Regions from separate parts of the Roseburia sp. 499 genome, predicted to be linked through region 2. Evidence: predicted binding sites of a transcription regulator. Region 2 holds the regulator's gene; the other holds the start of a gene.
The links. Region 2 encodes HrcA, which represses chaperone genes, less so after heat shock. Its sites were predicted from a motif close to TGTTAGCACTCNNNNNNNNNGAGTGCTAACA; they were not measured.
Positions count from the first base shown of each region.

Region 1: the regulator HrcA is predicted to act here: its motif matches at 12,558-12,588, upstream of BIV20_RS06345 (Hsp20/alpha crystallin family protein).

Region 1 covers NZ_CP135164.1:1,263,241-1,278,680, forward strand. Annotated here, with positions in the region: gene BIV20_RS06270 (FAD-dependent oxidoreductase) at 1-1,253, shown strand, start outside; gene BIV20_RS06275 (GntR family transcriptional regulator) at 1,312-1,683, shown strand; gene BIV20_RS06280 (ABC transporter ATP-binding protein) at 1,687-2,529, shown strand; gene BIV20_RS06285 (ABC-2 transporter permease) at 2,531-3,154, shown strand; gene BIV20_RS06290 (TetR/AcrR family transcriptional regulator) at 3,287-3,883, shown strand; gene BIV20_RS06295 (DUF998 domain-containing protein) at 3,911-4,564, shown strand; gene BIV20_RS06300 (helix-turn-helix domain-containing protein) at 4,584-5,333, opposite strand; gene BIV20_RS06305 (alpha/beta hydrolase) at 5,431-6,591, shown strand; gene BIV20_RS06310 (helix-turn-helix domain-containing protein) at 6,693-7,274, shown strand; gene BIV20_RS06315 (carcinine hydrolase/isopenicillin-N N-acyltransferase family protein) at 7,286-8,257, shown strand; gene BIV20_RS06320 (Crp/Fnr family transcriptional regulator) at 8,292-8,936, shown strand; gene BIV20_RS06325 (SDR family NAD(P)-dependent oxidoreductase) at 8,975-9,742, shown strand; gene BIV20_RS06330 (replication-associated recombination protein A) at 9,832-11,151, shown strand; gene BIV20_RS06335 (TetR/AcrR family transcriptional regulator) at 11,242-11,835, shown strand; gene BIV20_RS06340 (DUF6796 family protein) at 11,849-12,499, shown strand; gene BIV20_RS06345 (Hsp20/alpha crystallin family protein) at 12,636-12,986, shown strand; gene BIV20_RS06350 (Hsp20/alpha crystallin family protein) at 13,039-13,488, shown strand; gene BIV20_RS06355 (DUF6323 family protein) at 13,741-14,223, shown strand; gene BIV20_RS06360 (DUF6179 domain-containing protein) at 14,216-15,049, shown strand; gene BIV20_RS06365 (transposase family protein) at 15,163-15,440, shown strand, end outside.
Region 2 covers NZ_CP135164.1:1,791,044-1,806,483, reverse strand. Annotated here, with positions in the region: gene BIV20_RS09010 (transposase family protein) at 1-322, shown strand, start outside; gene holA (DNA polymerase III subunit delta) at 588-1,568, shown strand; gene BIV20_RS09000 (DUF1015 domain-containing protein) at 1,580-2,824, shown strand; gene rpsT (30S ribosomal protein S20) at 2,894-3,157, opposite strand; gene gpr (GPR endopeptidase) at 3,363-4,313, shown strand; gene spoIIP (stage II sporulation protein P) at 4,371-5,636, shown strand; gene BIV20_RS08980 (CorA family divalent cation transporter) at 5,648-6,481, shown strand; gene lepA (translation elongation factor 4) at 6,546-8,357, shown strand; gene hemW (radical SAM family heme chaperone HemW) at 8,370-9,533, shown strand; gene BIV20_RS08965 (amidohydrolase family protein) at 9,553-10,365, shown strand; gene hrcA (heat-inducible transcriptional repressor HrcA) at 10,874-11,911, shown strand; gene grpE (nucleotide exchange factor GrpE) at 11,927-12,547, shown strand; gene dnaK (molecular chaperone DnaK) at 12,610-14,475, shown strand; gene dnaJ (molecular chaperone DnaJ) at 14,575-15,440, shown strand, end outside.

The DNA.
Region 1 (15,440 bases), 530 kb from region 2:
TGCTACAAGAAAGGGGGCAAGAGGTGGCAGTGCTGGAGGCGAATACAGTGGCCTCAGGGCAAACAGGACATACCACAGCGAAAATTACATCACAACATAATTTAATATATGCTTATTTGGTTGAAAAGTTTGGAGAAGAAAAGGCACTACAGTATGGAAGAGCAAATGAAAAAGCAATTCGGGAATATGAAAGAATTATTCAAAAGGAAAAGATAGACTGTCATTTTCGTCGTTGTTCTGCTTATCTGTATACGGAACAGGAAGAAAGAGTACAGGAATTGGAAAATGAAGTACAGGCAGCAAGACTTTGCGGAATTGAAGCAGAATTTACGAAAAAAACAGAGCTACCTTTTTCTGTGGCGGGCGCGGTAAGATTTCACAATCAGGCACAATTTCATCCATTGGAATTTGTGAAGAAAATATCAGAGAAACTTAGGATATATGAACATTCCAGAGTAACACGGTTAGAAGACCATTGTGTATTTACGGAACATGGTATGGTAGAGGCAGAACATGTGGTTTTTGCCTGCCATTATCCATGGCTTTTGACGCCGGGGTACTATTTCTTACGGATGCATCAGGAGCGCAGTTATGTGCTGGCTCTGGAAACAAAAAAGGAAATGGGTGGTATGTACCTTGGAATAGATACAGAAGGGTATTCATTTCGGGGAATAGAGGAGGATGGAAAGCACATGATTCTTCTGGACGGCGGCAGTCATCGTACTGGAGAAAATATAGAAGGTGGGAAGTATCAGATGTTGCGGAAACGGGCACAGGAGTGGTATCCGGAAAGTAAAGAACAGGCACATTGGTCGGCACAAGATTGTATGCCTTTGGACAAAATTCCGTATATTGGATATTTTTCTTCGGATATTCCTAATTGGTATGTAGCGACTGGATTTGGAAAGTGGGGAATGACTAGTTCTATGGTGGCAGCCGAAATAATTACAGATATGATTTTAGGATTAGAAAACGAGAATGAGGAAGTGTTTGCACCGCAGCGTTTTCCGGTTACTGCCATGTCTGGAAATTTGGCGGAAAATACAGCGAAGGCAGTAAAGGGATTGTCGAAACAATTCATGAATACGGATCAGATTCCTTCTAAATGCAGTCATATGGGATGTAAACTAGAAAAGAATGCAGATGAAGGAACATGGGAGTGCCCATGTCATGGGTCTGGTTTTAGCGCAGATGGAGAAGTGTTACGAGGACCGGCTCAAGAAAATCTTGCAATGTATAAAAAATGTCATTGACAAAACTGTATCAACTGTATATACTGTACCTATACAGTATAACGAATGAGGTGATGCTTTGAATATATTTATTGATAATAAGAGCGGTGAGACAATTTATAATCAGATTTATAGTCAGATTAAGAGTCAGATTATCAGTGGAGAATTAAAAGAGGATGAACCGCTCCCATCCATTCGTAATCTTGCAAAGGATTTACGGATTAGTGTAATTACTACAAAGCGTGCATATGACGAGTTGGAGAAGGAAGGATTTATCTATACAGTAGCAGGAAAGGGCTGTTTTGTAGCGCCTAAGAATGTGGAATTGTTAAGGGAAGAGAATCTGAAAAAAATTGAGGAATATATACAGAAGATAATGCAGCTCGCAGCATCCTGTAATCTGAGCAGACAGGATATTATTGATATGTTTAATATTATGGAGGAGGAATAAGAAATGAATGCGTTAGAGATAAGAGGACTAAGTAAGAATTATCCGGGATTTCAGCTCGATAATCTGAATTTAGAGTTGCCAAGCGGTTGTATTATGGGGCTTATTGGAGAAAATGGAGCAGGAAAAAGTACCACTATGAAGCTTATTCTAAATATGATTCAAAGAGATAGCGGTACGATTACGATTCTGGGAAAAGATAATCAGGAGAATATGAAACTTACCAAGGAGGATGTTGGTGTGGTTCTGGACGAAGTAGGTTTCCCGGAGTGTTTTAATGCCAGAATGGTTAATTCGATTATGAAGAATACCTTTCAAAACTGGGAGGAACAGAAGTTTTACGAACTTTTACAGAAATTGTCGGTTCCGGATAAGAAAGCGTTTAAAGACTTTTCCAGAGGAATGAAGATGAAACTTGGTATTGCCGTAGCATTGGCGCATAAGCCTAAATTGTTACTTTTGGATGAAGCAACGAGTGGGTTAGACCCAGTGGTAAGAGATGAAGTACTTGATATGTTTAGTGAATTTACGCGAGATGAAAATCATGCCATATTGATTTCTTCCCATATTGTAAGTGACTTGGAAAAAATATGTGATTATATTGCATTTTTACATAAAGGAAAACTACTGTTGAGTGAGGAAAAAGACTTACTGATGGAACAGTATGGTATTATCCGGTGCTCCAGAGAACAGTTTCTGGAATTATCTGCAGATGCAGTGCTTGGCAAAAAGGAATCGGCCTATGGTGTAGAGGCGATTGTACAAAGAAATCGAATTCCTTCCGGAATGAATATCAGTCCGGTGAATATAGAGGAATTGTTTTTATTTATGGTAAAGGAGGAGAGATAGCATGAAGGGATTATTGTTAAAGGATTTTTATATGATAGGAAAATACTGTCGCTTTTTTATTCTTATGAATTTGATTTTCCTTGTGTGTTCCGTTATGGGAGAAGAATATATGTTTTATGCTTTTTTCCCGTCCATACTGCTGGGAATATTACCAATGACATTGATTGCGTATGATGAACGGAGTAAATGGAGTGTATATGGCAATATTTTTCCATATTCCAGAGCACAAATGGTATCAGTAAAATATGTGATAGCACTGATTGGAGTAGGAACTGCGACACTGCTGACTTTCATAATGCAATGTTTGAGAATGTTCCAAAATAGTAGTGTTGCATGTCAGGAAGCGGGAATTATAGCAATGATTTCCGGAATTGTGGGAATGATAAATCCCAGTATTATATTACCGTTTATTTTCAAGTATGGTGTAGAGAAAGGAAGGATTATATATTATATTGGGCTTGTTGGAATCAGTTCCGTCAGTGTAATGATTTTTAAGTGTGTAAATCTAATGGAAGTTTTACCGAATATAGAAGGTAGTTTGTTTTTGGTGCTGCTTGGAGTTATTGTCCTTTTTGCATTATCATGGCTATTGTCTATTCGGATTTATCAGAAGAAAGAATTGTAAATTGTATAGCTACTATGGAGAGAAAAATTTCCATAGTGGCTTTTTTTATTACACGAGGAAGAGTCGAGAAAAGATATTATTGACAAAAACTACCAATCGGTAGTAAAATAATTACCGAAAGGTGGTGAAGGGATGGCAAGTAAAGAAGCAATTCTTATGGCAACACTGGAACTTGCGTCACAGAATGGTTTGGGAGCAGTCTCTCTTTCTAAGATAGCCAAAAAAGTTGGTATACAAAAGGCTTCTTTGTACAGTCATTTTTCATCGAAAGATGAAATCATAGACAGTCTTTATGAATACTTGCGAACAAAAGCAAGAAGCAAAGTTAATACAGGAGAAATTGACTATGGGGAATTGGTAAAAGGTAAGTCAGCGTTAGAAGTGCTTCGGTATGTAGTAAGTTCCTATCAGACAATGAATGAGGATTCGGATATGTTGCAATTCTATCGATTCATAGTGTCAGAGCGTCCATTTAACGAAGATGCAGCAAAAATAATGGTGGCAGAAACCGAGAAAATGATACTTGCTACGAAACAGTTGTTTTATGCTATGCAGGTACAGCATGTGATGAATTTTTCCAATGTGGATATGGCGGCATTTTCGTTTGCTATGTCGGTTCATTCTATCATCAATTATATAGAGGACAAAAAAACAGCCGGAATAGAGGAGGATGGAAAAATGATGGAGGATTTTCTGGAGGAATTCTGCAAAATATATGGAACGGAATAAAGAGAAAGTAACAAAGGATTAAAAGATATGAATAGAAGTGAAAATAAAAGAAGTATGATACATTATATGGGATTGCTGGGAATTATTAGTTTGATTTCCTATACGTTGGCAGTTGTTTTTTCGCCATTGGCTTATCCGGGGTATGACTGGATGGCACAGGCAGTCAGTGATTTAAGTGCGCAAAATGCACCATCCGAAATGTTGTGGAATCAGTTGTCAAGCCTTTATTGTGTATGCGGAATGATTTCTGTCATGATGGTTTGTGTATATGTTTCTTATAAGAAAGTATGGAGTAAGACCATTCGGGTAGGAATTTATTTGTTTGCAGCAATGAACTGGATTTCTAACGTGGGATACAAAATGTTTCCATTGTCGGACAGTGGGTATGCCGGAAAATTTCAGGATATCATGCATGTATATGTGGTTACGTCATTAACAGTTATGCTATCCATTGTATCTCTTGTTGTCATTATCATCGGAGGTTTTCGCAAGAGTACCTGCCGTTCTGTCGCAGGATGGGCTTTGTTTGCACTGCTTATGATGTTTGCCGGAGCAATCGGAACCGGAGCAGTACCAAAGGAGTATTTTGGTATATTTGAGCGGTTCAGTGTATTTGCAGCAACCGGATTTAATGCGGTGCTGGGTGTTTATTTGTTTCAGGGATTCCGGCAAGGGAAGTAAGACCTTCCTTGTGCATCCGCTAGACGTTATCTAGAATTTCAAGTTGAAATTCCACGACACAATGATGATTTACCGGATTAATTGGAAGAAGATAACGTTCTAGTGGATTTTCTTCTGTCCGGTATCCCCATTTGGTGCTTATTTTTCTCATATGATTGATAATAGTTCCAAAATTCTCAATGGAACCATTATAATAAGCAGATACAATTTTCCTTTTCGGATAATGTAGGATAAGTTCATCTTCACAGGGATTGACCGGTAATATTAATGTCAGTTTTCCCGTAGAATAATCATGTCTGGCCATATAGCTTATCTGCTGTTGCAGTGTGATATGCCGCCTTTTGGCATAGGATATTATTTCATTAAAATGATTTGTAATTTCTGTAGGGTCTATAATGTCCAGAGTTTTAGTAATTCCGTAGAAATCATATCGTTCTCGTACAACGATTTCTGGGAATTCATTGGTATCCAAGACACCTCGAATCAGTGCAATCTGCATGTTACATATGTCAATAATATTCTTGAGACTGTGTATTTTTTCCTCTTTTGAAAAAGTATGATTTAAATATTTTTTAATTTCTGAAATACCAAATCCCAAGGAGCGAAGTTGTACGATATTTAGTAGCTGGGTGATATCTTCTTCGTCGTAAATACGGTAATCTGAGGAAGATTCTCTTTTTGGGGGTGGCATAAGGCCTTCTTTTTCATAATATCTTATGGTCTGGGTGGATACGCCACAGACTTTAGCGATGTCTTTTATATGGTACATAAAATTCCTTTCAAAAAAACTTTACTTTATAGTGCACTATAAGGTTTATATTTACAGTGTAACAAGAAAATAAAAAAGATGCAAGAAAGGATAGTTTATGAAAAAGAAGTTATTATTAGTTATTGGTTTATGTATTGGTATAACGGCAACGGCCTGTTCGTCGAATTCAACTAAGACAGATGAGGCGGTTCAGACCGAGCAAACAAATACAGTAGATGAAACAGAGGAAGATAGTGAGACAGAAGAAATAAGGCCTGATTATCTGTTGGCAGATTTGCCATTCGATGGAGAGGAATGTACTGTTCCGGATACAGTAGCTTCTCCGGAAAAATATACCTATGTTGATGAGACATTAAGAATTACACAGGAGCAAAAAGATGCTTTTATAGCGGAATATGGCGAAGAAGAGTATGAAAGTGCAACATCTTCACTTTCACAAATGTTTCATATACAGAAAAATTCACCGATATATCCTTCCTATACAACAGAATTGAAAGAAACGTATACAATGGAGGATGTAGTTCTTACGTCTGAACTGGATGGACATCATATTACTGCCGATTATATTTTGCAATCCGGTTCCAAAGATAATGATACAGTTATCATGGTTCATGGAATTAGTGGAACACGTCGCAGTATGAAAACAGATATATTATTTTATCTTAGTTTAGGATACAATGTGTTAACTTATGACCAGAGAAGTTCCGGTGAAAACGATGGATTCTTCTATACATTAGGAGTATGGGAACAATATGATCTTATGGACTGTGTGAATTATGTGGATGAACAGATTTCAGCAGATAAGAAAATAGTTGTTCTTGGTCAGTCATCAGGTGGTACAAGTGCAGGACTAATACTTGGAAATAAGGAAGCACAGGAAAAAGTTGATTATGTAATTTTTGATTCTCCGGTTATGAGTATGTATGATATTCTGAAGTCTAACTTATATCGATATGTTAAGAAAGATCAGGTTGACTATGTGATGCAAAGCTGTGAAGATTTTATGAAATTTATGTATGGTTTTGGATTTGAAGATGGAGAAGTGGCGAATTTTGTGGCTGACACAACGATTCCGGTTCTTATTTTGACAAGTGAGGTGGATGATATTGTGCCTATGGAGCAACCACAGCGTATATATGACACAATCAAAAGTAATAATAAAAAAATTGTGATTTCAGAAATTTCCGGTCACTGTGCAATGAAAGATACCGAACACGAATTATATGAAAAAGAAGTGAGAGATTTTTTAGGATTATAAATTACCTGTCATAAATCTACGTTCCGTAGGTTGTAGTCATGATGTGAATCCTTTACAATACATGTAACGATTAAATGTGAAAGAAAAGAGGATGAAGGATAATGAACTATATAACAGGAACTGTGATTAGAGAATTGCGGGAAAAGAAAAAGTTGACACAGAAGGAATTGGCTGAAATTCTATGCGTTAGCGAAAAGACAATATCTAAGTGGGAAACAGGCAGAGGCCTTCCGGACATCGGGATTTTACCTGAATTGTCCGGAAGTCTTGGCATTTCCGTTGCGGAACTTCTTACAGGAAAACTTGCCGAGAACGAAAATCGTGAGGCAAATATGAAAAAACAGCAGTTTTATGTATGTCCTGTATGCGGAAATGTAATTGCAGCAACAGGGAAGGGAGTATATAGCTGTCATGGCATCACCCTTCCTGCGTTAGAGCCGGAGGAACCGGATGAAGACCACAAAATTATTCTGGAAATGGTAGAGAGCGAATACTGCGTGATGGTAAAGCATCCGATGACAAAAACACATTACATTTCTTTTATTGCCTATGTGACCAGTGATTGTATGGAATATAAAAAACTCTATCCGGAGCAAGATGCGACAGTGAGGTTTACACGAAAAGGGCATGGGTTGATTTATGCATATTGTAATAGACACGGATTGTTTCAGGTAAGGGTATAGGAGAGGAAAGTATGTGTACAGTTTTTACCGGTATAGAACCGCAGTGTTATTTTTTGGCAAAGAATTATGATTGCTTTGTAAATGGAGGAATGGTGTTTACCAATAAACGAAAGGTAAAAAGAAAATCACTGGTTGTTCCACCCGAAAAAGAGTTGGAATGGGTATCTCATTTTGGAAGTGTGACTTTCTCACAATCGGGGAAGGGGATGCCTGTCTGTGGAATCAATGAGAAGGGACTTATTGTAGAGCAGGCAACTTTTCCGGCTGCGTTGTATCCGGATACCACAGAAAAGGAACATATCAGCTGTCTGGAAGCCATTCAGTACCTTTTGGATTGCTGTGCAGATGTGGAACAGGCGATTCAGGCATTTTCAGATTTTGCAATTAGTAATCAGTCGGCGAAGCTCCACTATTTTCTCATGGATAAAAAGGGGAATCGGGCAATCGTAGAATTTGTAAATGGAGACAAGAAGGTGTTTCAGGGAAAAACAATGTTACCCATTCTTACCAATAGCAGTTATGAAGCACTTTGCCTTGGAAAAAAGCAGAACACATCTGAGTATGAAGAAAATTCCTTTATGCGTTTTCAAATTGTAAAGGAAGCCTTGGAAAAAGAAAATTCCTTGACAGTGGATTCTGCTTTTGCTATTTTGGAAAAAGCAGAGAGAAAGGATACGGTCTGGAGTGTTGTCTATGATCTTACAGCGAATAAAATTTATTTCCGGGATGAAAAGCGAAGGATTAAGGAAATTCATTTGGAGGAGATTGATTTTAGCGAAAATGCGGCTTCTAAACTTTATGACTTGGAGGATGACAGGGATGAGTTTTTATGGGAGCCATACAGCAGACAAGAGAATCGGAAAAACATTGAAAAATTCTATGGGAATCCATTGGTATTGCAGGTTCTGAATTTACCTAATGCAAAGTTTGTCATTGATTCTTTTGATGAGCATATTTCAAGAATAGAAGAGGGAAAGCTGTAAGTTGCCGTAAGAAAAATGAAAAGAGGTATAAGAAGTGGAAGTAAGACAGATATCAGAAATGAATAGAGAGAAAATGCGAGAGCGTATTATTTCGTATTTAAATAAATATGGTTTTTCTGAGTATGAAAGCATTGAAATTGCAAGTATGTTTCAAATGGAGAAGGTGAAGAAAAATCAAGTGATTATTGATATGAATGAAAGTCTAGATAAGATATTTCTTATAACCGAAGGAATTGCCAGAGGCGTATATTTTGATATGGATGGGAAAGAGTGTACAAAATGCTTTGCCACAGAAGGAATGTGGTGTGGGGTATATAACTATATAAAAAGAACACCATATGAATTTCGGATAGAGGCAATAGAAGATATGGCATTGGCAGCAATTTCCGTGAAAGATTTAGAATTGGTATTTCAAAGAATAGATAGATGTGAGAAGATTTTTAACCAACTGTGTATGGAGACTTTTTTGAAGGAAGAGCAGAGAAATTATCAGCTCCTGATGCTAAATGCTGAGGAAAGATATAAAAAGTTTGTAGAAGATTTTCCGAATATAGCGAACCGTGTGAAGCAGGAATATATTGCCTCATATATTGGAGTTACACCTAGTTCGTTAAGTAGAGCATTGAAAGAAAAAGATAATTTATTGTCATATGACAATGAAATAAGCTCTCCAAAATGATATATTGCATTCAAATATAATAGAAAAGAGGAAAGAAAATGAATGCAGTATTAATAACAGGTGCATCATCAGGTATTGGTGAATGTTTTGCTAAGAGATGTGCAAGTCAGGGAAAGAATTTGGTTGTAGTTGCCAGAAATGAGGAAAAACTTTTTCAGTTAAAAAAGGAATTGGAAGAGAAAAATAAGATAACAGTAACCGTGATAAAGGCAGATTTATCCAATGCCAATGCGGCAGAAGAAGTTTTTCGAACAACACAAAGTAATAATATATTTGTAGAAATGCTTATAAATAATGCAGGTTTTTCTACCAAAGGGTTATTTCATAAAGACGATTTTGAAACAATGGAAAATGAGATGAATGTGAATATGCTGGCGTTGACAAAACTATCATATTTCTATGTAAATGAAATGGTTGAGAAAAAGAAAGGGATGGTCATAAATATTGCATCCGCAGTCTCATTTAATCCATTGCCATATGGTGCGGTTTATTCAGCCACAAAGTCATATGTGTTGGCATTAACGGAGGCATTGTATTATGAATATAAAGACATGGGAATCAAATTTTTAGCAGTGTGTCCGGGTGCAACGGATACTCATTTTTTTGATAAGATAGGAAGAATGAAAGGAGAATTAAGGAAACCGGAAGATGTAGTGAATACAACATGGCGAGCTGTTGCAAAGAAAAAGATAGTTGTGTGTGATGGAGTGATGTCAAAACTACAATCATTCATGCCAAAAATTCTGTCAATGAAAAAAAGAGTTGCAATAACAGGAAGAGTAGGAAAAAATACTTGGGGAATATAGTGGAGAAAAAGAAATTTTATATTAAAAATTGAAAAAAGAACAAATGTTTGGTACAATAAGGACATCTAGAAAGTGGAAGGAGAATTCACATGGAACAGATGTCCTTATTTGATGATAGAAAAGTATATGCACCTTTGGCAAGCAGACTTCGCCCGGAGAATCTGGATGATTTTATCGGGCAGGAGCATCTTTTGGGGCAGGGAAAGATGCTACGTCAGCTTATAGAAAGAGACCAGATATCCTCCATGATTTTCTGGGGACCGCCCGGTGTGGGGAAGACAACACTTGCAAGTATTATTGCCGGTCATACCAAGGCAGATTTTATTAATTTTAGTGCAGTTACCAGTGGGATTAAGGAAATAAAGGAAGTTATGGCACAGGCAGAGAATGCCAGAAAGATGGGGATTCGTACCGTGATGTTTGTGGATGAGATACATCGGTTTAACAAGGCGCAGCAAGATGCTTTTTTACCCTTTGTGGAGAAAGGAAGTATTCTTCTTATCGGTGCTACTACGGAGAATCCTTCTTTTGAGATTAATGCGGCGCTTTTATCTCGTTGCAGAGTGTTTGTCTTAAAGGCACTTACCGAGGAAAATTTGGTGCAGCTTTTGAAAAATGCATTAAAAGCGCCGGCAGGTTTTGGCAATCAGAACGTTCATATGACAGAAGAACAGATTCTGGCAATTGCAAAAGTGGCAAATGGAGATGCGAGAACAGCGCTAAATACATTGGAAATGGCAGTGTTAAATGGGGAACTTGCGGCAGATGCTTCTATTACTGTGACAAATGAGGGGATGGAACAGTGTATTAGCAGAAAATCTTTACTCTATGATAAGAACGGCGAAGAACATTATAACCTGATTTCAGCTCTGCATAAGTCTATGCGTAATTCCGACCCGGATGCGGCAATATATTATATGCAGCGAATGTTAGAGGGTGGGGAGAATCCACTTTATATTGCAAGGCGGCTGATACGTTTTGCCAGCGAAGATATAGGAATGGCAGATAGCGGAGCTTTACAGGTGGCAATAGCAGCATATCAGGCATGTCATTTTAATGGTATGCCTGAGTGCGATGTGAATCTGGCACATGCGGTAACCTATCTTTCCATGGCACCGAAGTCAAATGCACTTTATATGGCATGTGAGGAAACAAAGAAGGATATTCGTACCAGACGTACTGACCCGGTACCACTTCAGATTTGTAATGCACCTACCAAACTGATGGAAGAACTTGATTATGGAAAGGGATACGAGTATGCTCACGATTATGAGAATAAGCTGACGCGAATGCAGTGTTTGCCGGATGCCTTGGCAGAACGAAGATATTATCGTCCAACCAGTCAGGGAGCGGAACGGCAAGTAAAGGAGCGCCTAGAAGAGATAAGGGAGTGGAAAAGGAAAAAATAGATAATTTAATCTTACATTGACAGAATAAAAGTAAAGGTGTATAACATAAATACGAACAAAAATATAAAACGGTCGTAAATGGAGGAGAAAATGAGAACGAGAACATTTTCAGAAGAGGAAAAGAAAGAAATAAAACAAAAAATGAAAGAAGTGGGGATGCCAATGTTAAAAGAGCAAGGGCTAATACATATGTCCATTAGCAAACTTGCGAATGCAGTTGGAATAGGGAAAAGTACATTTTATAGTTTTTATCCATCAAAAGAGGAATTTGTAGAAGATATGCTGGCTGACAACAGGAAACAACTGTTAGAAGATTTGCAGGCTGGTTTACAGGGGAGAGAGAGATACTCTATTGAAGAAAGCAAGGCAATAGTGCGAAAGATGGTAATGGATGCAGATAATATTTATCAGAATTTTTCTTCTGAAGACGAGGCTGCCCTTAAGAAAATGTACGAAAAAAGAGGGGTTCCTTTTGTAGACTTGGAGAAAGAAAAGCGTGTTATTGAGTTCATTACATCTATGATGGATGGTGTAAAGAAAAACCTCGATTATGCGGTTATTGCAAATATCATTAAGATTATTGTTCTTTCCTATGAGCAAAAAGAGATGCTACATGAATCAGGGGTTGAGAGAACCATGGATATAATGGTTGATTTATTAATTGATTCAATTTTTGAAATGTAAGGAGACGATGGTGATGATAAAGGTATTCGCAATTATAGGTATCATAGGCGGAATGTTATGTGCAGTGGCAGATTTGCTTTTGGATTTAAAAGGGGACGATAATCAGAAGCTTGGAAAAATGAAAATGATAGACAGTAAGTGGAAAGTAATGTCTCATGGAAGATTTGTATGGTCAGATATTCTTGCGATGTTTGCTGTTCCTATGTATTCATGTGGCTTCGTGGCACTTATGATGCAGCTATATAAGGTAAAAGTTGAACTGGCAATGGGAATGACAATCATGTTTTTGTGTGGGGCAATGGGGGGATTTATGATTCACACATTTCTGTGTATGATGCCTACGATATATCAGAAGATAATAGAGAAGGCAGATTTTGAAATAGCTGAGGATGTAATTGAAGGAGTATTTCGACAGATATATGTTCCGTTCTTTGTATTGTATTCTATGTTAGTTATTGTTCCTGCATTTATAGTTATGGGACTTATTGCTTTTGGAATCTTAGAACTGCCATTGTGGTGTATCATTCTTAATCCCTTGTGTTTTCAACTAATAGGTCTTTTATTTAGAGCAACCGGACTCAAGATTTTCGTTGATGCGCCAAGTTGCTGTGCAGCAAGTCTTGGACTTGCAATGTATGGAGTATTAGCATTGATGCTGATTTAGTTGGGAGAGGGGATTACTTTACAGTAAGAATGAAACGGTCACACTTTTTTCACAATTTTATTAGCACTCGCCTCTTGACAGTGCTAATAACAAGTGTTATAGTACAACTAGAACAAAGGAAAAGGAGGAAGGACCTATGATGGCACCAGGAAAACATTATCCAATGAAAAGTGATATAAGGGAAAGGGATGATAAATATGTGTTGGAAATTGACCTTCCCGGATTTCGAAAAGAAGACATAAAGGCATATATCCAGAATGGATACCTGATTGTATCTGCATTCCGAGAAAGGGAAAAGAACAAAGAAAATCACAAGTGGATTCGTCAGGAACGATATTTTGGTAACTATCAGAGAAGCTTTTATATTGGCACAGGAATTTCACAGGAGGATTTGAAGGCATCTTATCGATTCGGTGTTTTGAGAATTCAGATTCCAAAGATACCAAAGCATTTGGAAGATAATGCAGGAAACATTCAGATAGCATAAAATAGTAACAATTTAGAAATAGAATTTTATAGAGTTTAAGGAGGAATGACGTATGTTAGCACCTAGTATTTTGGGAAGAAGTTTTGTAGATGATTTTTTCAATGATTCATTTGATGATATGTTTCAAGAGATGTTTCGTACACCGTATGAACATGCCAGTGCAGGCGGTCTGATGTGTACTGATGTGCAGGATATGGGTGACCATTACCAGATGGAAATGGAACTGCCGGGGTATCAGAAGGAAGATTTAAAGGCAAATCTGAAAAATGGATATCTGACTATTTCTGCGGAACACAAAGAAGAAAATGATCAGAAGGATGAAAATGGTAAGTTTGTCCGCAGGGAGCGTTACATGGGACATTGCCAGAGAAGTTTCTATGTCGGTGAAAATATTACTCAGAATGATATTCATGCCGGATTCGAGGATGGTGTTTTGAAACTGACGATTCCGAAGAAAGAAGCAAATGCAGTCGAAGAACAGAAATATATCGCTATTGAATAATAAGTAGAACGAGATGAAACACGCTTTGCGAGTTTCACTCGTTATCGCGGTGCTCCTCGAATGCCCATGCAAGCATGGCATTCTCATCGCTACTCGCGTAAATAAAAAGAGGAAAGAAATCTTAAAAATTTAGGATTTCTTTCCTCTTTTCATATGTTATATTACCACAAAATCGCTAAAATTTCAAGACTACTAATCAATCCGTGAACGCTGTATAATCGAAAAACCATATGCAGAAGGGAAGGTAACGAAATGGAAGAAAAGGATTGGTTAGAGCTATTGTCGGGAAAAAATCAGCTTCAAAAAGTAATTGATATGAATCAAAAAACGGAGAAGTTTGGGCTTGCACTTACTGAGGAAGAAGCAAAGTTGTTAGTAGAAAGGAGGCAAGAAAACTTAAGAGAACAGCAGCGTGTAGAATTTGGAGAAGGAATACTGCCGAAGCTGATTTTTACTTTTTGCGATTCGCCTTATATTTATCAGGAAAATTATGTGGAGACAATCACCAGATTGCAGGAGATTTTTTATCTATACAAAAATGAGTCTATGGATGAATTAACAGATGATGAGTTGCTTGATTATATGAAAGAGGCTTTTGAAGGGGAATGTGAAGGCTCTTTGGAATTTTTAGAGGAAACAGTGTTGGAAGGATTTGCCAGAAATATTAGAAGAGAAGGAAATTTTTTCTTCGGAAAGAACTATAAAATAAGGGGAGGAGAGAAAGAAGATGAATAATTATGAAATGGAAGAGCTCTTACCCCTTGTTGCAGAGCTTACAGAAAAATACACTTCAAAGGAAAGTACCTCTATTTCTTATGAAAGGGCGAGACAGCTCATGGAGGCAGTTATTTACTGTATTCATCAGTGTGAGGATGACAATCAGTTAATCAGTGCAGAAAAATTGTCTGCAAAAGATGCGTATTATTTTGGGTGTGAAAAGCTAAAGGAAAAAGTGAAAAGGACCCAGACCGCCTATAATAAAATGATTATAGATTTTAATTCCTTTGGCAATGAGAATTATAATGATACGGTAACCAAAGGGATTCCGGGATTTTTTCGATATTATGATATTTGGTTTGCGCCGCAGGAAACTATTATTACAATGGATTATCCCACAATCTGCCCAATGAAAGGAGTTACCGGAATAGATGCCATTGAAAAATATGTGGAATACATTTCTTATGAACAAAGATTTATGGGAGCATTGCCGGAGAATTATGTATGTGAAATACTATATAGATTTCAAAAAAGCTACAAAAAGCAGTTTTACAATATTTGCAGTATTATTTTGCGCCATATTTTAGGGCATATGATAACCGGACAAAAATTAGGGATGGTTGCTTCTGATGAGGATTATATAAGGTTACAGGAGATTATTCAGGCACATGACAAAGCCTGGCTAGAAACGAGACTTGTGAATTTATTGGAAAGTCTAATCCGGGAAAAGTACGAGGGAAACCTATTGATGCAACTTTATCTGAAAGAGGACCTCAAAGACTTTGCAACAGAGATGTATCTTGCAGCACAAACCCAAAATCTACCGAAAGTGATTGTGTTATAGTAACAATACAGCATTGAAAGGTAAAAATAATTCGCACTAAATCATATGAAATTACTGTGGTTTTCTCTGTAATAAGGTAAAATAGAAGAAAAACTTTATCGCAGAGGTGCAAAATGAGCCGAGAGCAGGAAAGAATCAGAAAGAAACTTGAAAACAATCCCATTGCTGAATGTAATAAGATTCAGAACAGATTTTGTCCGGAACTATTTTCGATGTTCGGCAGAGTAAAAGATCCCCGTAATCAGAGTTACATTGATTATTCTTCAAGAGTCATGCTTGGAACTATGTACTATAAAAGTATTGCAGGGATTTCGAGCATGCAGGAAATGACAAGAACCTTTAATGATGAGAAAATCTGCAGAAATTTATACAGATTCATGGGAGAAGAAGT
Region 2 (15,440 bases):
TACGAAAAGTAATGCAAAAAAAATCGTACGTGCCGGACGTAACAGATGGAAAATAGAAAATCAGGGATTTAACCGCCAGAAGCATTGGCAGGGAGATATAGAGCACGCATGTAGTTGGAATGAGCGGGCACAGAAGAATCACTATCTGATGGAACAGATAGCGGATTTTGTGAAGCAGCTATATGAGTATTTCTATCTTGAAAAAAATGGAATAAAAAAGCTGCAAAAAAATATATCTCCTGAATTGTTAGCCAGCTTTGGACGGCAACTAACAGAAACAGAAGATATACCAGTTCAACTGAATAACTCAGTTCAAAACTGAATTAATTGTAGCAAAGAAGGTGATGCCTGCCAAGAGGAAAATGCAAAATTTATTCACAATTTTTTTTGACAGGAATTTGTGTAAGTATGCAATGTGGATAACTTAAGACATTTTCACACGAAATGTCGAAGATAAGCATTTTACGGAAATGGTAGGCTATAAAACAAATTTACCTTTCAATGCTGGTTCTGAAATGTTTAAAATTGACAGTAGAGGCAGAATAATATTATACTAAAGATTGGTTACAAGACATGGAGGAACTTTCATGAAAAGTATAGATGAAGATATCAAAAATGGAACATTTCAGAAGGTGTATTTGTTATATGGGGAAGAAACCTATCTGAAAAAGCAATATAAGAATAAATTAAAGCAGGCATTGTCTAAGCCGGATGATACTATGAATGCAGCCTTTTTTGAAGGAAAGGATATCAATCCGGGAGAGATTATCGATTTGGCAGAGACAATGCCGTTTTTTGCTGACCGCAGATTGATTATGTTAGAAAACAGTGGAGCTTTTAAGAGTGCCAGTGACGAACTTGCTGCCTATATGAAGGAAATCGCAGAGACTACCTGTTTTGTTTTTGTGGAGGAAGAGGTAGACAAGAGAAATAAGATGTACAAGGCAGTAAAGGATGCAGGAAGAATTGTGGAATTTCCACGGCAGACAGATGCTATATTGACGCAGTGGATATTAGCTCGACTGAAACGGGAAAATAAAAAGATTACCCAGTCGGTATTGCAATTGTTTTTGACAAAGACCGGAAATGATATGGAAAATATTGATAAAGAGTTAGAAAAACTCTTTTGTTACGCTATGGAGCGGGAAGTTATTACTGCAGAAGACGTGGAGGCAGTTTGTGTTACTCAAACGACGGGAAAGATATTTGATATGGTAAATGCCATAGCGGAAAAGAAACAGAAACAGGCACTGGAATTATACTACGACTTACTGGCATTAAAAGAGCCTCCTATGAGGATTTTGTTTCTTATTGCCAGACAGTTTCAGATATTGCTTCAAGTAAAGGAATTAAGCGGTCATGGGTATGACAATAAGTTTATCGCATCCAAGGCGGGAATACCGGAATTCACAGTACGAAGAAATCAGGCACAGGCAAGAAGTTTCTCTAAGGAGCAGTTGAGGCAAGCCGTGGCAGATTGTGTACAGGCGGAAGAGGATGTGAAGACTGGGAATATGAATGACAGAATGTCAGTAGAATTATTAATTGTAAAATATAGTGCAAAATAGGGGGCAGAAAAATGGCAGTGATAAAACCGTTTGCAGCAATTAGACCTGGCGAGGAAAAAGCAGCAAAGATAGCGGCACTTCCATATGATGTATATAGTCGCACTGAGGCGAAGGAGATTGTGGCGAAGCATCCGGAATCTTTTCTGAAAATTGACCGGGCAGAGATACAGTTAGAAGATTCCGTAGACATGTATGATAAAAGAGTATATCAGAAGGCTCATGATACCTTGTGGGAAATGGTGGAGAAGGGGACTTTTATAAGAGAAGAAAAGCCTTGCTACTATTTATACGAGCTTAGTATGAACGGAAAAGTACAGACAGGGGTTGTAGCCTGTGCCTCTATAGATGATTACGAAAGTGGAATTATAAAAAAACATGAAAACACTTTAGCGGAGAAAGAAGTAGATAGAATCAATCATGTAGATATTTGTAATGCCCAGACAGGACCGATTTTTTTAGCGTATCGTGCAAACCTAGTCATTAATCAGATAATCGAAGAAGTAAAACAGGAAAAATCTGTGTATGATTTTGTGACAGAAGATGATGTGCGGCATAGAGTATGGGTGATTTCAGAAGAGCATCAGATTACTACGTTAGAGAATGCATTTGCTGGAATTAGAGAAATTTATATAGCAGACGGGCATCACCGGGCAGCTTCTGCGGTAAAGGTAGGATGTAAGCGCAGACAAGAGCATTCGTCTTATAACGGAACGGAGGAATTCAATTATTTTCTGTCAGTGCTTTTTCCAGATAAACAGTTGAGTATTATGGCATACAACCGGGTGGTGAAGGATTTAAATGGAATGACAGAAGAAGCATTCTTAAGAAAAGTATCAGAAATTTTCGAGGTTTTACCATTGGGAAAGGAAAGAAAGAAGCCAGAGGAGAAAGGATGCTTTTCTATGTATCTGGGAGAAAAGTGGTATGCCTGCCGCATGAAGTCGGAGGATATACCGGATAACCCGGTATATGCATTAGATGTGTCAGTTTTGCAGGAAAAATTGCTTGCCCCTGTGTTAAATATTGCAGATCCCAAAACGGATAAGCGAATCGATTTTGTAGGGGGAATTCGTGGAATGGAGGAGTTAGAGAGGCGGTGTAAGACGGATTGTAAAGTAGCATTTGCTATGTATCCAACATCCATAGAGGAGTTGTTTGCAGTGGCGGATGCAGGACTTTTGATGCCGCCGAAATCTACCTGGTTCGAACCCAAGCTTAGGAGTGGATTATTTATTCATGCATTAGAACGAGAATAAAAGGGACTAAAAAAGAACGCCAACATGACGGTATCGACGTTCTTTTTTATAGTATATTTGTACTAATAACTAAGCGATTTTGTTAACAGCTTTGGTTAAACGGGAAACCTTTCTAGCTGCATTGTTCTTGTGATATACACCTTTAGAAGCAGCCTTGCTGATCTCAGAAGTAGCAGCTACTAATGCTGCCTGTGCAGCTGCCTTATCATTTGCTGCAACAGCAGCTTCTACCTTCTTGATAGAAGTCTTAACAGCAGATCTGATAGACTTATTGCGAGCTGCTCTAGTCTCAGTTACTAAGATTCTCTTTTTTGCTGATTTAATGTTAGCCAATCCGTACACCTCCAATATTAAAAAATTGATTTTGTTAATTATATTGTTTCATTAAAGCCGGACACGGACGTTCTAATGTAAACATACTCATATAGTTTAGCCCGAAAATTTCTATCTGTCAATACATATTTTGGGATTTTTTGCAAAAAATAAGGAGCAAATGGAGAAATATTTTTGGACAGAAATAGAAAATGGAGGGAAAGAAATGGAACAGTTTCAGGTACGGACGGATTTGGCATTGGAAACGCGGGAGAAATTTGAAGAGGATAATGTAGAAATCAAAGGGGTAAAGGTAGAGGAAGAATATCTGGAAGGAACGGAAATTAAAGTTACGACTATGGTAATTGAGACAGAAAATGGTGCCAAAGCAATGGGGAGACCAAAGGGAAATTATATTACGGTAGAAGCGCCCAATATGGATGGTCAGGATGAAGAATATCATGAAAGAATTTCGGTAGAATTAGCGAAGATTATACAAAAACTGCTACCGGAAACCGAAGGAAAGTTGTCTGTATTGGTGGCAGGACTTGGAAATCGTGAAGTGACACCGGATGCATTGGGACCGAGGGTGGTGGATCATATGATGATTACGCGTCATGTGTTAAAAGAATTTGGCAAGTATGCCTTTGGGGAAGAGGAAGTGACTTCGGTTAGTGGGATTGTTCCGGGAGTCATGGCGCAGACCGGAATGGAAAGCCAGGAAATTATTCGAGGAATTATTGAAGAGACAAAACCGGATGTGATGATTGCAATTGATGCTTTAGCTGCCCGCAGTACCAAACGTTTAAGCAGAACCATACAGATTACAGATACCGGAATTAATCCAGGGTCAGGAGTTGGGAATCATCGTCATGGTTTGTCGAAAGAGACGCTAGGAGTTCCGGTAATTGCCATAGGAGTTCCAACAGTGGTAGATGCTGCAACTATTGTAGGGGATACTATGCAGAATTTGATACAGGCAATGGAGCAAAATACGCACCTGCAATCCTTGAGTATAGGATTAAATGCATTGAATGCCATGGAAAAATATGAACTGATACGGGAATTATTATCGCCTCAATTGAATACAATGTTTGTGACACCAAAGGACATAGATGAGTCTGTAAGGCAGTTAAGTAATACCATTTCAGAAGGTCTTAACATTGCACTTGCATAAAAGAAATGGTACAGGCATATACTTAATTATTGGTGATATAGGTGGAATTTGTAGGAAATGAGGAATAATTTGGTAAGAGGAAAGAAAAGAACAGGAAAACGATTGCAATATGTGGCCGGTGCAATCAGTGTCCTGCTTGTGTTTGTGTGTTATCAAAATATGGCGGCTATCGGCAAGGGACCAGCCCTAGGTCAAATCGGAGATTATTTGCAGAAAAAAGTGGCAGTCAGTGCATGGAAAAATTGTATCCCCTCTATGGTGCAGCAGATAGAGGTAAATGAGGATAAAAAAAGTATGGGAAATATTTTGGTGGAAAAAGTAGAACATTTATTTCCTGTTTATGAATATACACAAAATTTAGAGGAATATGATACTCAAATAGAAAGTGAACTGAGCTATGAGGCAGCGATTGCGGCAGAAGGTGCAGAAGAAAGCAAATTGCTGGAAGAAAATCAAAGGGCAGGGAAAACACAGACAACAGAAAATGAAATTGCTGTGATTCCGGTACAGGAAAATATTTTGGTTCAGCAAATGGATTCAGCAGCAGGAGTGATAGCAAAGGTGGTAGAGATTCCAAGAGAAAAACTCTATGATTTTGATTATCTGATTCACAATTTTTATCAGGTAGACCGTACCACAACGATAGATGGAACACAGCTAAATCCGGATTTATTATTAGGGAAAAGTATGAAACTTCAAGGTGGAAATGAAGCACCACAGATTTTGATTTACCATACCCATTCTCAGGAAGGGTACAGTGATTCCACTCCGGGAGATACCAATACTACAGTAGTTGGAGTGGGAGAGTATTTAGCTACCCTTTTGCGGGAAAAATATGGGCTTAATGTTCTGCATCATACTGGAGAGTATGATGTAGAAGACCGCGATAATGCTTATTCCTATGCAGGTCCGGCATTAGAACAGATTTTGGCAGAAAATCCTTCTATTGAGGTTGTAATTGATTTGCACCGGGATGGAGTGGCAGATACTACACGTCTGGTGTCGGAGGTAAATGGAAAGCAGACCGCTCAGGTCATGTTTTTTAATGGACTTAGCCGGACAACAAAAAATGGAGATTTAACGAATTTGCCGAATCAGTATCAGGCAGATAATTTGGCGTTTTCTTTTCAAATGAAGCTGGCAGCGGAGGAATATTACCCGGGGTTTACTCGTTCCATTTATTTGAAGGGATATCGTTATAATATGCATTATTGTCCTAAGAGCCTGTTAGTTGAGGTGGGGGCTCAGACGAATACATTGCAGGAGGCTATGAATGCCATGGAACCATTGGCTGATTTATTACATAAAGTTTTGACAGAATAATGGAGAGAAAAATGGAAGAGAAGTGTGCGGTTCGAATTGCAACATTAAAAGAAATACAGGAAGATGTGTTGGCAGAAAATTTGAAAAAAATAAAAGCAGATTACTGGAATGGAGTAAAAGCGGTAGAAAATGGGATTTACGGCAGTTTTCAAATGCATAATGGGAAAAGGGTAAAGCCATTGTGGATTGCCTTTTTTCTGGATAAGGAACAATTTGTTCTGACCATTTTAAAAGATGAAACCGATTTGCTGAACAAGGTGAAGGAAAAGGTTTCGGAGGTGGATTTACAAGAGGGAGTTTCTATTATCTTTGATACAATTTTGAAGAATGGACAGCAGATAACAGAAGAAATGGAAACTTATTTGATTAACATGGAACGGGAAATTGTAGCAGGGAAAATTGAACGAAATCGCAATCAAGCAATTTTCGAATGTAAGAGAATATTGACTCTGTGGAAAAATGACTATGTACAGCTCTTAAATATGATAGAGGGAATCAATGGGATGGAACAGGTTATAGCAGAAGAATGCGCCTGCTATTTTGGTATTTATGAAAACAAGGTCAGAAGAATGACAGAGCAGATTCAATTTTTATATGAGGAATTAGTTCATGTAAGAGAGGCATTAGATGCAGCTATTGCCTACGAGCAGAACCGAATTATGAAAGTGTTTACTACAGTAACGACCGTGTTTATGCCGTTGACATTGGTGGCAGGTTGGTACGGGATGAATTTTTCTAATATGCCGGAACTAAAATGGAAGTATGGATATTTGTTTGTTGCGGTTTTGAGTGTTGCAGTAGTAGTAGTGTGTATCATTTTTTTTAAGAAAAAGAAACTGTTGTAAAGATTGTCAAGCTCCAAAGAATTGTGTTATACTAGTTGCACGATAAGATGATGGAGGAACGGAAATGACAATTGACCAGAATAAAATCAGAAATTTTTGCATTATTGCACATATAGATCATGGAAAATCAACTTTGGCAGATCGTATCATAGAGATGACAGGTCTGCTTACCAGCCGCGAAATGCAGGCGCAGATTTTGGACAATATGGAACTGGAGCGGGAACGTGGAATCACTATTAAGGCTCAGACGGTACGTATTGTTTATAAAGCGAAAGATGGCGAAGAGTATATTTTTAACTTGATTGATACACCGGGACATGTGGACTTTAATTATGAGGTTTCCAGAAGTCTTGCTGCCTGTGATGGAGCGATTCTTGTGGTAGATGCAGCACAGGGGATTGAGGCACAGACCTTGGCAAATGTATATCTTGCATTAGATCATGACTTAGATGTAGTTCCGGTAATCAATAAGATTGACTTACCAAGTGCAGACCCGGAACGTGTGGTAGAAGAAATTGAGGATGTCATTGGAATTGAAGCTCAGGATGCACCAAGAATTTCTGCTAAAACGGGATTGAATGTAGAAGAGGTTTTAGAACAGATTGTGTCCAAGATACCTGCACCTGGCGGAAACCCTGATAATCCATTACAGGCATTGATTTTTGATTCTTTATATGATTCATATAAGGGAGTTATCGTGTTCTGTCGTATCAAAGAAGGAAGAGTGAAGCCGGGAACTACTATTAAGATGATGGCAACCGGAGCATCAGCGGAAGTAGTTGAAGTAGGATATTTTGGTGCCGGACAGTTTATTCCATGTGAGGAGTTAAGTGCCGGAATGGTTGGCTATATTACAGCTAGCATTAAGAATGTAAGGGACACTCGTGTGGGTGATACTATTACAGATGCTAATCGCCCTTGCAGTGAACCACTTCCGGGTTATAAGAAAGTAAATCCAATGGTATATTGCGGAATGTATCCTGCAGATGGAGCCAAATATCCAGACTTACGAGATGCATTGGAAAAACTGCAGTTAAATGATGCAGCTCTCCAATTTGAGCCGGAAACATCCATTGCACTGGGATTTGGTTTCCGTTGTGGATTCTTAGGTCTTTTGCATCTTGAAATTATTCAGGAACGTTTGGAACGTGAATATAATCTGGATCTTGTTACTACAGCACCTGGAGTTATTTATAAAGTTCATAAGACAAATGGTGAGGTAATTGAACTGACGAATCCATCTAACTTACCGGACCCATCAGAAATCGAATACATGGAAGAACCAATGGTAAGTGCAGAAATCATGGTAACCAGTGAGTTTATCGGAGCTATTATGGATTTGTGTCAGGAACGACGTGGTGTTTATATTGGTATGGAATATATGGAAGAAACCCGTGCTTTGATTAAGTATGATTTGCCGTTAAATGAGATTATCTACGACTTTTTTGATGCGTTAAAATCCCGTTCCAGAGGATATGCGTCCTTTGATTATGAGATGAAGGGGTATGTACGTTCTGAATTAGTGAAGCTTGATATTTTGATTAACAAGGAAGAAGTGGATGCACTTTCCTTTATTGTACACAGTGATAGTGCCTATGAGCGTGGAAGAAAGATGTGCGAGAAGTTAAAGGAAGAGATTCCAAGACATTTGTTTGAAATTCCTATTCAGGCAGCAGTTGGTGGAAAAGTAATTGCCAGAGAGACCGTAAAGGCAATGCGAAAAGATGTATTGGCGAAGTGTTACGGTGGTGATATCAGCCGTAAGAAGAAACTGTTAGAGAAACAGAAGGAAGGAAAGAAGCGAATGCGTCAGGTGGGAAATGTAGAGATTCCACAGAAGGCGTTTATGAGCGTGTTGAAACTGGATGATAAATAGGGGAGCAGGGATATGACAGTGAGAGAAAAAGAATTAGAACTATATGTTCATATTCCGTTTTGTGTACAGAAATGTCGTTACTGTGATTTCTTATCAATGCCTGTGGATGAGAGTGTTCGCAGGCATTATGTGAATAAAGTAATAGAAGAAATAGAGCAAAAAGCAGGAAATTATAGTGTGTATGGAGTAACTTCTATTTTTTTGGGAGGTGGTACGCCATCCATACTTTCCGGTACGCAGATAGTAGAGATTATGGAAGGATTGCAGAAGAATTTTTGCATAGAAACGGATGCAGAAATTACCATAGAGTGTAATCCGGGAACGTTAACACAGCAGAAACTTATCGCATACAAGAAGGCAGGAATTAATCGGTTGAGTATGGGCTTGCAATCTGCAAGTAATCATGAGTTGAAAAAGTTGGGGAGAATTCACAGTTTTGAAGAGTTTTTGCATAACTATGATTTGGTACGGAAATGTGGATTTGACAATGTGAATGTAGATATCATGTCAGCATTGCCGGGACAGACAGCTGCTGATTGGGAGTATACGTTAAGGGAAGTTTTAAAATTAAGACCGGAGCATATTTCAGCATATAGTCTGATTATTGAAGAGGGAACACCATTCTATCAGGAATATGAAGAGGATGAGAAACGTAGGGAAGATGGCGAGGAACCGCTGATTCTTCCAAGTGAAGAGACAGAACGTGCTATGTATCAAATGACAGGAGAATTACTGGGACAAAAGGGATACGAGCAGTATGAGATTTCCAATTATGCGAAAAAGGGAAAAGAGTGCAGACACAATATTGGCTATTGGACCAGAAAAAATTATCTGGGTCTCGGACTTGGAAGTGCTTCCTTAATTGAAAATGTGCGTTTTTCCAATACCTCAGATTTACAAGAATATTTGAATGGAAATTTTGAACCACAGGGAAAAGATGTGTTGGAACGAAAAGAACAGATGGAGGAATTCATGTTTCTGGGGCTTCGAATGAGAAAGGGAATTAGCAGAAAGGACTTTCTAGAGAATTTTAACGTAGAGATAGAAGCGGTTTATGGGGAAGTCATAAAGAGGATGACAGCACAGGGATTGTTGAAACAGCAGGAAGGACAGATTTTTCTTACGGAAGAAGGAATATCTGTAAGTAATTATGTAATGAGTGAGTTTTTATTGTGATAAATTAGGAGGAGAGAAAATGAAGATTGATTCACATGTGCATATAGGCGGAGAATATTTGGGATTTCATATGAATGAGGAAATGGTATTGGAAATGATGAAAAAATATCAGATTGATTATGCCATTGTTTCGAATGTTGATGCAGGAGAATTGGATCATTCACAGAAGTTGATTCCGAAGGAACACCAGATAAGTCAAGAGGATGCCGTAAGAAGAAACATTGATTTTGCAAGAAAAAATCCGGGAAAGATTGGTGTTGCAGTATGGGCAAAACCAATTTTACAAGGAGTAACGGAAGAGTTAGAAGAGATTATTCGGGAAAATCGAGATGTGATTCAGGCGATAAAACTTCATCCCTATCATATGAACCTGTCACCAACTGATGAAAAGGTGTTACCATATATTCGTTTAGCGGAAAAGTATCAATTGCCTGTAGTGTCACACACGGGTGGATGTGAGGCGGCAGAACCGGTATATTTATATGAAGCTGCGCAAATGTTTCCAACCATTCCATTTATAATGGTACATATGGGGCTTGGAACAGATAATAAAGAGGCGTTGGATTTGCTTGGAAAACAAGAAAATCTATATGGAGATACCACATGGGTTCCTATCAGCACTACGATTGAGGCAATACGACGATATGGAAGTAAGAAAATGCTATTTGGAAGTGATGCACCAATCGATGGAGTGGACACTTATCTTTGTAATCCTAAGGGAGAACGTTCCGTGTATCAGGATTATTTCCAGGTATTGCCCGAAAAAATCAGTAGTGATGCATATGAGGATTTGATGTTTCGAAATGCTATGCGGATATTTAGTGCCATGTGATTAACAAATAACAAAATACAAAGTGAAAGAGGATGACTGGATGGATGCTAGAGATGATTCTATTAGCCAAAAATGAAAAAATATTGATTTTGGCTAATAGAAAAATAGTGGTCTAAAAAAGAAATTTCTTGTTAGGGGCAGTCGCCCGATGAAATGATATAAGTTGAGAAACGAGCCGAGTACACTCGAAAAGTTGGCACTTTTCTCGTTAGGGGCAGTCGCCCCATAAATCTAAAAGAACAAACGAGCCGAGAACGCCTGAAAAGTCTAAAGCCTTTCCAGGCTAGGGGCAGTCGCCCCATAAATTAAAAAAGACAGATGTTTTTGTAAGCAAGCTTCCAAACATCTGTCTTTTTTAATTTACTCGGCTCGTTGCTATCTAAATCTTAAAAAAATATAAATTCTAAGAAATACTATTGACAACTCAAAATGATAGTGATATGTTAAGTACATAGATGTTAGCACTCCAATAAGATGAGTGCTAACAAGGAAAAGAAGGAGGGTGCAGATGGCAGAGTTAGATGAAAGAAAAGTAAAGATTCTGGATGCGATTATTCGTAATTATCTGGATACAGGTGAGCCGGTAGGTTCCCGAACAATTTCAAAATATTCTGATTTGAATTTGAGTTCTGCGACCATCCGAAATGAGATGTCTGATTTAGAGGAAATGGGATATATTCTCCAGCCTCATACTTCTGCAGGTAGAATTCCTTCAGATAAGGGTTATCGCTTTTATGTAGATAATCTGATGAAGGAAAAGGAACAGGAAGTTACTGAAATGAAGGAGTTCATGATTGAACATACTGAGAAGATGGAACAAGTGTTACAGCAGATGGCCAAGATGCTGGCAGTAAATACCAACTATGCGGCGATGATAACTGCTCCGTCTTATCAGAGAAACAAGGTAAAGTTCCTTCAACTATCTCAGGTGGATAATGATCAGATATTAGCGGTTATTGTTATGGAAGGTAACATCGTAAGGAATAAAATGATTCCTACAAGGGAAGCCTTGGACAATGAGACTATGCTGAAATTAAATATTCTACTGAATACAAGTCTGAATGGATTGTCAGTAGAGCAGATTAATCTGGGAACCATATCTAAATTAAAGGAACAGGCAGGAATTCATAGCAACATCGTAAGCGATGTATTGGATGCATTGGCAGGTGCGCTACAGGAAGATGAAGATTTGGAGATTTACACCAGTGGTACTACAAATATTTTAAAGTATCCGGAATTACGAGATTCCCAGAAGGCAAGCGAGTTATTATCTGCGTTTGAAGAGAAAAAACAGTTGGCTGATTTAGTTAATGATACATTAACGTCCGAAGAAACAGGTATTCAGGTGTACATTGGTGATGAATCACCGGTCAAGAATATGAAGGATTGTAGTGTGGTAACAGCCACATACCAATTGGGCGAGGGATTGCAGGGAACCATTGGAATTATCGGTCCAAAGCGTATGGATTATGAAAATGTGGTGGACAATCTTAAGACATTAAAGGTTCAATTGGATAATGTATTTACAAAGCCGAAGAAAGAATAGAAAGGTGGTTAAGGAATGGCAGAAGAACAAAACAAGGACATAGATATGGAAAATGAAACTGTAGAAGAAATGGAAGAAACTGTAGAAGAAACATCCGAAGAAATCGAAGAAGTAACCGAAGAAACAGAAGCTTCCGAAGAGGAAACACCAGAAGAAGGTGACGAGAAAAAAGGTTTTTTCAAGAAAAAGGAAAAGAAAAGTAAGCAGGATGAAAAGATTGAAGAGCTTACAGACCGCGTGAAACGCCAGATGGCAGAGTTCGATAATTTCCGTAAACGTACGGAAAAAGAAAAGGCTCAGATGTTTGAAGTAGGCGCGAAAAGCGTTATTGAAAAGATTTTGCCAGTGGTAGACAATTTTGAAAGAGGTCTGTCAGCAGTTCCGGAAGAACAGAAGGAAGATGCTTTTGTACAGGGAATGGAAAAGGTATATAAGCAGTTGATGACAGAACTGGAAAGCTTGGAAGTAAAGCCAATCGAAGCAGTTGGAACAGAATTTAATCCGGAATTCCACAATGCAGTAATGCAGTTGGAAAATGAAGAATTAGAATCCGGTATGGTAGCTCAGGAGTTACAGAAGGGCTATATGTACCGTGACACAGTAGTAAGACACAGTATGGTAGCCGTAGTACAGTAATCATACTGATAAAATAGCAAACATTTAATTTTAGATAATCATATTTATAGGAGGTCTCTATTATGAGCAAGATTATTGGTATTGACTTAGGAACAACAAACAGCTGTGTAGCAGTTATGGAAGGTGGTAAACCAGTAGTTATCGCCAATACAGAAGGAGCAAGAACAACACCATCTGTTGTAGCATTTACAAAAACAGGCGAAAGATTAGTTGGTGAACCTGCAAAACGTCAGGCTGTTACAAACGCAGAGAAGACAATCTCTTCTATTAAGAGAGAAATGGGAACAGACCATAAGAGAAAGATTGATGACAAGAGTTATTCTCCACAGGAAATTTCTGCTATGATTCTTCAGAAATTAAAAGCAGATGCAGAGAACTACTTAGGAGAAAAAGTAAGCGAAGCAGTTATTACTGTACCGGCATACTTCAACGATGCTCAGCGTCAGGCAACCAAGGATGCAGGTAAAATTGCAGGACTTGATGTAAAACGTATCATCAACGAGCCTACAGCAGCAGCTTTAGCATATGGTCTTGATAATGAAAAAGAACAGAAAATCATGGTTTACGACTTAGGTGGTGGTACATTCGACGTTTCCATCATTGAAATCGGTGAAGGTGTTATCGAAGTATTATCTACTTCCGGAGATAACAGATTAGGTGGAGATGACTTCGACCAGAAGATTACAGACTACATGTTAGCTGAATTCAAGAAAACAGAAGGAATCGACCTTTCTAACGATAAGATGGCTCTTCAGAGATTAAAAGAAGCAGCAGAAAAAGCAAAGAAGGAATTGTCTTCTGCAACTACAACTAACATCAACTTACCATTCATCACAGCAACAGCAGAAGGTCCAAAGCACTTTGACATGAACCTGACAAGAGCAAAATTTGATGAATTAACACATGATTTAGTAGAAAGAACTGCTGTACCGGTACAGAACGCATTGAAAGATGCAGGACTTACAGCTTCTGATTTAGGTCAGGTATTGTTAGTAGGTGGTTCTACACGTATTCCAGCTGTTCAGGATAAGGTAAAACAGTTGACAGGAAAAGAGCCAAGCAAATCTTTGAACCCAGACGAATGTGTTGCTTTAGGAGCATCTATCCAGGGTGGTAAATTAGCAGGAGATGCCGGTGCAGGCGAAATCTTATTGTTAGACGTAACACCATTGTCTCTGTCCATCGAAACAATGGGTGGTGTAGCAACCAGATTGATTGAGAGAAATACAACAATTCCTACAAAGAAGAGTCAGATTTTCTCTACTGCAGCAGATAATCAGACAGCTGTTGATATCAACGTAGTACAGGGTGAAAGACAGTTTGCAAGAGATAACAAGTCCTTAGGACAGTTCAGATTAGACGGAATTCCACCAGCAAGACGTGGTGTACCTCAGATTGAAGTAACCTTCGATATTGATGCAAACGGTATCGTTAATGTATCTGCAAAAGACCTTGGAACTGGAAAAGAACAGCACATTACTATTACAGCTGGTTCTAATATGTCTGACGAAGATATCGATAAGGCAGTAAAAGAAGCTGCTGAGTACGAAGCACAGGATAAGAAGAGAAAAGAAGCAATTGATACAAGAAATGATGCAGATTCCTTCGTATTCCAGACAGAAAAGGCATTAGAAGAAGTAGGCGCTAACATTGATGCAAACGATAAGGCAGCAGTAGAAGCAGACTTAAAGGCATTAAAAGATATGGTAGAAGCACATCCAAATGCAGAAGAGATGACAGATGATCAGGTTGGCGAAATGAAAGCTGCAAAAGAAAAATTAATGGAAAGTGCACAGAAAGTATTTGCAAAGATGTACGAAAATGCACAGGCAGCTCAGGGAGCAGCAGGAGCAGGTCCTGATATGGGAGATGCTTCTTACAACAGTGCAGATGATGATGTAGTAGATGCAGATTATAAAGAAGTATAGGCATTGACTGTGAGCACTTAATGAGATACTAAGAACTTTAGGAGCCATATTAGAATTCAATTCTAATATGACTCCTTACAGTGTAAGAGGGAATTAATCATGGCAGAACAAAAAAGAGATTATTATGAAGTCCTGGGTGTGGATAAGAATGCAGATGATGCTGCAATCAAAAAAGCATATCGTCAGTTAGCAAAGAAATACCATCCGGATATGAACCCGGGCGATGCAGAAGCAGAGAAGAAGTTTAAAGAAGCATCCGAAGCGTATGCCGTATTAAGTGACCCGGAGAAAAAACGTCAGTATGACCAGTTCGGTCATGCTGCCTTTGATGGCGGAATGGGCGGTGGAGCCGGCGGTTTCGATTTTTCCGGTATGGATATGGGAGACATTTTTGGAGATATTTTCGGAGATTTCTTCGGAGGTGGCAGACGTCGTTCTGCAGACAATGGTCCAAGAAAGGGAGCAAATTTACGTGCAGTAGTTCGTATTTCCTTTGAAGAGGCAGCTTTTGGATGCGAAAAAGAAATCGAAATTACATTAAAGGATGATTGTACTACCTGTCATACCACAGGAGCAAAACCGGGAACTTCGCCGGAGACCTGTACAAAATGTGGTGGAAAAGGAAAAGTGGTTTATACCCAGCAATCTTTCCTTGGAATGGTACAGAATGTTCAGACTTGTCCGGATTGTGGCGGAAGCGGAAAAATCATCAAGGAAAAATGTCCGGATTGTCATGGAACAGGATATATTGCAAGCCGTAAGAAAATCAAGGTTAAGATTCCGGCAGGAATTGACAATGGTCAGAGTGTAAGAATCCGTGATAAAGGTGAGCCGGGAACAAACGGCGGACCAAGAGGAGATTTACTGGTAGAAGTAAATGTATCCAGACATCCGATTTTCCAGCGTCAGGATATGAATATATACTCTACAGCACCAATCTCCTTTGCACAGGCAGCTTTGGGCGG